Regions from separate parts of the Nesterenkonia halotolerans genome, predicted to be linked through region 1. Evidence: predicted binding sites of a transcription regulator. Region 1 holds the regulator's gene; the other holds the start of a gene.
What was found. Region 1 encodes HrcA, which represses chaperone genes, less so after heat shock. Its sites were predicted from a motif close to TTNGCACTCGNNNNNNNCGAGTGCNAA; they were not measured.
Positions count from the first base shown of each region.

Region 2: groL (chaperonin GroEL) is a predicted target of HrcA. The motif match lies at 1,001-1,027, and genes of this name have one in related genera.

Region 1 is NZ_JADBEE010000001.1:595,480-600,659, reverse strand. It holds gene H4W26_RS02760 (DUF3097 domain-containing protein) at 1-584, opposite strand, end outside; gene hrcA (heat-inducible transcriptional repressor HrcA) at 651-1,676, shown strand; gene dnaJ (molecular chaperone DnaJ) at 1,689-2,810, shown strand; gene H4W26_RS02745 (16S rRNA (uracil(1498)-N(3))-methyltransferase) at 2,812-3,594, shown strand; gene H4W26_RS02740 (PhoH family protein) at 3,619-4,713, shown strand; gene ybeY (rRNA maturation RNase YbeY) at 4,722-5,180, shown strand, end outside.
Region 2 is NZ_JADBEE010000002.1:26,673-29,471, forward strand. It holds gene H4W26_RS10270 (lipid II:glycine glycyltransferase FemX) at 1-964, opposite strand, end outside; gene groL (chaperonin GroEL) at 1,223-2,799, shown strand, end outside.

The DNA.
Region 1 (5,180 bases):
ATCCGTGTCTCTTTTGACCCCGGAACGAGATGGTCCAGCAGCACGCCCACCCGGCGTCGCGGGCCGGGCTGAAACTCACGGACCGCCGCGAGCAGGTCATCGGCGCCGTGCAGCGGCTCCACGACGATACCCTCGATCCGCAGGTCCTCGCCCCACACCTTCTCGACCAGCTCCGCGTCGTGGGTGCCTTCGACCCAGATGCGTGAGGCCCGGGCCACGCGTGCCCGCACATCTGCCACCGCCACGGAGCCTGACGCGGTGCGCGTGGGCACGGGGGCCGCGGCGCGCGGCGTCGGGGGAGTCAGCTCGACCGGCTGGCCCTCATAGAGGAAGCCGTACCCCAGGGGGAAGGAGCGGATCTTTCCCCTGCGGTCCTCCAGGCTCACCACGCGCACGCCGCCGGAAGCCTCGACGGAAACCACTGCGCCGACCCAGCCTGACTCGACCTCCTCGATCACCGTGCCAGGGTCCGCTGGGAGCGGCTGGACCGTGATCTGCTGCGAAGCGCGCAGGCTCGAGAGGTCCTGCGCGCCCCACCCAGGTGAGGAGGAGGAACGTCTGCCGGGGAAGTGAGATGCGCTCATGGTCACCCATTGTAGAATTAGCACTTGTACTCATCGAGTGCCAGAGGTTCAGGAGGCCCGAGCAGCATGTCAGACACCCGCCGTCTGCAGGTCCTGCGTGCCATCGTCGAGGACTACGTCCAGACCCGGGAGCCGGTGGGCTCCCGCGCGCTGGTGGAGCGCCATGACCTGGAGGTGTCCCCCGCCACGATCCGCAACGACATGGCCCACCTCGAAGAGGAGGGTCTCATCGCGGCCCCGCACACCTCGGCCGGGAGGATCCCTACCGATCTGGGCTACCGCCGGTTCGTGGACAAGATCACCGAGGTGCGACCCCTCTCGGCGGCAGAGCGCCGGGCGATGGACACCCTGGTCGAGTCCGCCGACGATCATGACTCGATGCTGGAACAGACCGTGCGTCTGCTGGCCATGCTCACCAATCAGGTGGCCGTGATCCAGCATCCACAGCGCTCCACCGCGACTATCCGGCACATCGACGTCGTCTCCATGTCCCCGCACAAGGCGCTCACCGTCGTGATCCTCTCCTCGGGCAAGGTGGAGCAGCGCATGGTCACACTCGCGGATGCGATCGGTGACGACTCGCTGCACCGGCTGGGCCAGGTGCTCTCGAACGAACTCTTCAACCGCCGGATCTCCACGCTTCCGCTGCCTGTGGATACCCTGATCAGCCGCGTGGAGCCGGTGCTGCGTCCCTCGATGGCGGTGATCGCGCAAGCGGTGGAGACCATCCTGGAGTCGGGCCGCGTAGATCGCATCATCATGGCCGGGACTGCTAACCTCGCCAGGTCGGGCCGCGACCTCGGGCCCTCCATCGGTCCCATCCTTGAAGCGCTTGAGGAACAAGTCGTGCTGCTTCGGTTGTTGACCGAGATGGAGCAGGACCGGCGAGGCCTCTCGATCCGGATCGGTCACGAGACGAGTCACGACTCGCTGGTCGAGACCGCCGTCGTCGCTGCCGAGTACGGCACCCATGCAGGTGCCGAGGGCGCCAAGCTCGGCGTCGTCGGTCCTACCCGCATGGACTACGGCTCCACAATGTCCGCAGTGCGCGCCATGGCGCGCTACCTGTCCCGAATTCTTTCCGAAGGGTGAACGTCTACGAAGATGACGACTGACTACTACGAAGCGCTCGGCGTCAGCCGTTCGGCGTCGACCGAAGAGATCAAGAAGGCCTACCGCAAACAGGCCCGCAAGCTCCACCCTGACGTGAACCCCTCCGAGGACGCCGCCGAGCAGTTCAAGGTGCTCGGCCGCGCCTACGAGGTGCTCTCGGATTCGCAGAAGCGGCAGAACTACGACGCGACCGGTGACGAGAACGGCCGCTCCGGCTTCCCCGGCGGCGGCGCCGGCGGAGGGTTCGGCGGATTCGGCGACATCTTCGAGACCTTCTTCGGCGGGGGAGGCGGAGGCCCCGCCTCCCGCACCCGCCGCGGCCAGGACTCGCTGATCCGCGTGCGCATCGACCTGCGCGATGCGGTCTTCGGGACCACCAAGGAGGTCGAAGTCGAGACGGCCGTGACCTGCACCGTCTGTGACGGCTCCTGCTCACGTCCGGGCAGCTCGCCGACCACCTGCCCGGACTGCCATGGCCAGGGTCAGGTGCAGCGCCCCATGCGCTCGATCCTCGGCACCGTCATCCAGACCCAGACCTGCGCGCGCTGCGCCGGGTTCGGCAGCATCATCGAAGATCCCTGCCAGGAGTGCGATGGTCAGGGCCGGGTCCGTGAGCGCAAGTCGCTCAAGGTCAAGGTTCCCGCCGGCGTCGACCGCGGCAACCGGATCCACCTGGCCGGCGAGGGAGAGGCCGGCCTGGCCGGCGGACCCTCCGGCGACCTGTTCATCGAGGTGGAGGTCAAGCCGCACGAGGTCTTCACCCGCCGGGGCAACGATCTCCACGCCACCGTCTCGATCCCGATGACGGCAGCGGCGCTGGGCACCACGGTGGAGCTGGACACCTTCGACGGCGCCGAGGCGCTCACCGTGAAGCCGGGCACCCAGTCCGGCGAGGTCCTCACGCTCAAGGAGCGCGGCGTCACGCACCTGCGCGGCGGCGGTCGCGGCGCGCTGAAGGTGCACCTGAAGGTGGAGACCCCGACCAAGGTCTCGGACCGTGAGGCCGAGCTGCTGCGGGAGCTCGCCGCCGAGCGCGGAGAAGAGCGCGGAGAGTCCACCACCGAGCACCGCGGCGTCTTCGCCAAGCTGCGGGAACGCTGGGACGCCCTCTGAGATGACAGCACCGCTGTTCCATCTCAGCCCCGAAGCGCTCGACGACGCCGGCCCAGGCGCCTCGATCGTGCTCTCCGGGGCTGAGGGGCACCATGCGGCCACCGTCATGCGGCTCAAGCCGGGAGAGCAGGTGATCCTCTCCGACACCGTGGGCAGCCGCGCCGAGGGGATCGTCCGCACCGCCGGTGCCGGGGAGCTGAGCGTGGAGATCATGCAGCTGACCCGGGAGCCGGTCCTCGAACCCCGGCTGGTCCTGGTCCAGGCGCTGGCCAAGGATCGCCGCGATCTGCAGGGTGTGGAGTCCGCCACCGAACTCGGTGTGGACGCCATCATCCCGTGGCAGGCCGAGCGATCGGTGGCCCGCTGGAAGGCCGGCCGGGAAGCCAAGAAGCACGCCGAATGGGTTGCCACGGTCACCAGCGCGGCGAAGCAGACCCGCCGCACCAGCATCCCCACCGTTCGCGCGCTGCACACCACTGCCCAATATCTGGAGACACTGAGCAGCACCGGGCCCCGGATCGCCACCATCGTGCTCCACGAGACCGATGAGACCCCCCTGGCCCAGGCGATCTCGGAGCACTGCGCGAATGAACCTGGACCGGAGGAGCTGCACCTGGTCATCGGGCCGGAGGGCGGGATCAGCGAGCGGGAGATCGAGCTGCTCACCGCCGCCGGTGCCCGGATCGCCCGACTGGGCCCCACAGTCCTGCGGTCCTCCACTGCAGGGCCGGCCGCACTCGCGGCCACCCAGCTGCTGCTGGGCCGCTGGGACTGGTCACACTGAGCACACCGCCTAGACTGAGGATCAATGACTGAGACTTCGCAGAACACGACAGGTTCATCGACCTCCACAGGAGAGAACCTGACCGGACCACCGATGTCCGGAGCGGCCCGTGGCGCCACCGCCGCCGCCGTCGGCAACATCGAGCGACAGGTGTACTTTGCCGACGCCGAGACGATGTTCCGCAGCCTCGGCGCGTCAGACCTCGCGCTGCGCATCCTGCAGGGCCTGTACCCCTCGGCCTCCATCGGGCTGCGCGATCAGCTCGTCACCGTGGCAGGAGCCTCCAACGAGGTCACTGGGATCGTGGAGATCCTGACCCAGCTGAAGACCCTCGCCGCCTCCGGCACCACGGTCAGCGAGGAGATCATCGAACAGGTCTCCACGATGGTGCGGGCGGACGCGGCCCAGGATTCGGCGCGGATCGTGACCACCAACATCCTCTCGCACCGCGGTCGCACCATCCGACCGAAGACCAAGAACCAGCAGACTTACGTGGACACCATCGATGAGTCCACGGTGGTCTTCGGCATCGGCCCCGCCGGCACCGGCAAGACCTACCTGGCCATGGCCAAGGCGGTCCAGGCGCTGCAGGCCCGCGAGGTCAACCGGATCATCCTGACCCGGCCCGCCGTGGAGGCGGGGGAGAAGCTGGGGTTCCTGCCCGGCAGCCTCAACGACAAGATCGACCCCTACCTGCGCCCGCTCTACGATGCGCTGCACGACATGATCGACCCGGACTCCATTCCGCGGCTCATGGAATCGGGCATCATCGAGGTCGCCCCGCTGGCCTATATGCGCGGCCGCACGCTCAACGACTCCTTCATCATCCTGGACGAGGCGCAGAACACCACGGCCGAGCAGATGAAGATGTTCCTGACCCGGCTCGGCTTCAACTCCAAGATCGTGGTCACCGGCGACATCACCCAGGTCGACCTGCCTCGCGGCACCGATTCGGGACTGCGCACCGTGATCGACATCCTGGAAGGCGTCGAAGGGATCGCCATGTCGCGCTTCGGGTCCGAGGACGTGGTCCGCCACGCCCTGGTCGGCCGGATCGTGGACGCCTACGAGCGGCACCAGGAGAAGGCGCCCGCCCCGCGCCGCGGCAGCCGACGATGAGCAGCGAAGTGCAGGTCACCGTCGAGGACAGCTCCGGCTCGGACCTGATCTCCGGGAATCATCTGGCCACGCTGCTCGACCTCAGCTGCTTCCTCTACGCCAAGCTGCACCTCAGCCGCGACGTCGCCCTGTCCATCACGCTGGTGGACGAGGAGGCGATGGAACAGCTGCACCTGGACTGGATGAACCTGCCCGGCGCCACCGATGTGATGAGCTTCCCCATGGACGAGCTGATCGCCGGCACCGCCGATGATCCGGTCACCGAGGGTGTGCTCGGGGACATCGTCATCTGCCCGGCGGTGGCGCAGCAGCAGGCGGTGGCGAACGGCCACGACCTCGGCGACGAGCTCGCCCTGCTGACCATGCACGGCGTGTTGCATCTGCTCGGTCACGACCACGCCGAGCCCGAGGACCGAGAGACGATGTTCACCCTGCAGCGAGTGCTCCTCGAGGAGTACCTCGGTCAC
Region 2 (2,799 bases), on a different contig from region 1:
ACCAGGCGAACTCACCCTGCCGCACATAGATGGCGGCGGCGAGAAGCTGATCCTCGAAGTGGGCGAGGTAGAGCGTGCACTGGCTCAGGGGTGAGGCGTTGAGCTCCCGGTGCATGTTCTGGAAGTAGGAGAGCGGCCGGCCGGTGAAGCCGTCACGCTCAGCGGTCTCTGTGTAGAGCTTCTGCCAGGCGGGGAGGTCTGACTCGTCACCCACGCGGATGCTCAGCTCGGAGCGGGTGGACTTCTTGGTCTGTCGGCGCGAGGACTGGTCCATCCGGGCCAGGACCTCGTCGATCGGCAGGGACTCGCCCTGCTCGTCGGTCAGCGGGATGCGCGCCTGGAACTGCGGCTGCCCGGCCTCGAAGTCGGTGCTGGGGGCCGGGGGCTGGAAGCCGAGCTCGCTGAGCTGCTGCTGCCAGGTCTCGGTCTGGGTGGACCCCACCGTGCTGGAGCCGGCTGCCACGGATCCGGGCACACCGGTGTCCAGGGGTGTCAGCTCGGAGATGCTGGTGTTCTCCCCGGCGGCCAGCGCCCGCCGGACCTCTTTGGCCTCCCAGCGGCGCAGCACTCCGGGCAGCCCCACGCGGACCAGGAACGCCCCGGAGGACTTCAGGTGCTCGATCAGCGGCGGAAGGATGCGGTGCAGGTCGGCGGTGCCGGACTTCATCACCGGTCCCTCGGCCATGTAGGCGAGCCCCTTGCCACCGAGCACCGGCACGGCGGCGGGGATCGGAAGACGACGGAAGAGCACCAGGGCGGCGGCCACCGGCGACGCATCGGCGGGGGCCGAGGGGTCGAAGAGGCCGAGGCTCTGTGACTCCCACTCCCGTTTCACCTCAGGCCATCGCGGATTCTGCAGGAAGGACGACAGGGCCTGATCAGCAAGGAAGCGCGTGTGCTCCTCCGCGCTGATCGGGCGAACGTCGTACGCAGCGGCAGCGCCGGAATCTGTTTGCTCAATCACCACCCCAGCGTACCGTCTGCGCCGTGGGCTCAGGGGTTTGCACTCACCAGGGGAGAGTGCTAAAAATTGACTAGCACTCTCGTGTCGAGACTGCTAGAGGAACCTGAGCAGGTGAGGCCACACAGATGTTCCCGGTGACGCGGGAACGGCCGTCCGTCGCGGGCACCTGGAATGGTTCGACCCAGCAGACGCGAACACGTCTGACAGTCACACACCACGGCTTGAGACAAGCCGAGTCCAGGAAGGACACGCGCCACTATGGCAAAGACTATTGCATTCGATGAAGAGGCCCGCCGCGGCCTCGAGCGCGGACTGAACGTCCTCGCCGATGCCGTCAAGGTCACCTTGGGTCCCCGCGGCCGCAACGTCGTGCTGGAGAAGTCCTGGGGTGCCCCCACGATCACCAACGACGGCGTCTCCATCGCCAAGGAGATCGAGCTGGACGACCCCTACGAGAAGATCGGCGCCGAGCTGGTCAAGGAGGTCGCGAAGAAGACCGACGACGTCGCTGGCGATGGCACCACCACCGCCACCGTCCTCGCCCAGGCCCTGGTCAAAGAGGGCCTGCGCAATGTCGCCGCCGGCGCTGACCCGATGGCGCTCAAGCGCGGCATCGACAAGGCCGTCGAGGCCGTCACCGCCGAGCTGTTCAAGTCCGCCAAGGAGATCGAGACCACGGAGCAGATCGCTGCCACCGCATCGATCTCCGCCGCTGATCCGCAGATCGGCGCCCTGATCGCTCAGGCGCTGGACAAGGTCGGCAAGGAAGGTGTCATCACCGTCGAGGAGTCCAACACCTTCGGGCTCGAGCTGGAGCTCACCGAGGGCATGCGCTTCGACAAGGGCTACCTCTCCGGTTACTTCGTCACCGACGCCGAGCGTCAGGAAGCGGTCCTGGAGGACCCCTACATCCTGATCGCCAACTCCAAGATCTCCTCGGTCAAGGACGTCATCGGCGTGCTCGAGCAGGTCATGCAGTCCGGCAAGCCGCTGCTGGTCATCGCTGAGGATCTCGAGGGTGAAGCCCTCGCCGCACTGGTGGTCAACAAGCTCAAGGGCACCTTCAAGTCCGTGGCCGTGAAGGCACCGGGCTTCGGTGACCGCCGCAAGGCCATGCTGGCCGACATCGCCATCCTCACCGGTGGTCAGGTCATCGCCGAAGAAGTGGGCCTGAAGCTGGAGAACACCACGCTGGAGCTGCTGGGCACCGCCCGCAAGGTCGTCGTCACCAAGGACGAGACCACCATCGTCGAAGGTGCAGGCGACGCCGACGAGATCGCCGGACGCGTGGCCCAGATCAAGGCCGAGATCGAGAACACCGACTCGGACTACGACCGCGAGAAGCTGCAGGAGCGCCTGGCGAAGCTGGCCGGCGGCGTGGCCGTCATCAAGGCCGGTGCCGCCACCGAGGTCGAGCTCAAGGAGCGCAAGCACCGCATCGAAGATGCAGTGCGCAACGCCAAGGCTGCTGTGGATGAGGGCATCGTCGCCGGCGGCGGCGTCGCACTGATCCAGGCCGGCGCGCGCGCCTTCGCCTCGCTGGAGCTCACCGGTGATGAGGCCACGGGTGCGAACATCGTGAAGTTTGCCGTGGAAGCACCGCTGAAGCAGATCGCCATCAACGCGGGCATGGAAGCCGGCGTCGTGGCCGAGAAGGTTCGCGGCCTGCCCGACGGCCATGGCCTCAACGCCGCCACCGGCGTCTACGAGAACCTGCTCGAAGCAGGGGTCAACGATCCGGTGAAGGTGACCCGGTCTGCGCTGCAGAACGCCGCCTCCATCGCTTCGCTGTTCCTCACCACCGAGGCAGTCGTCGCCAACAAGCCGGAGAAGCA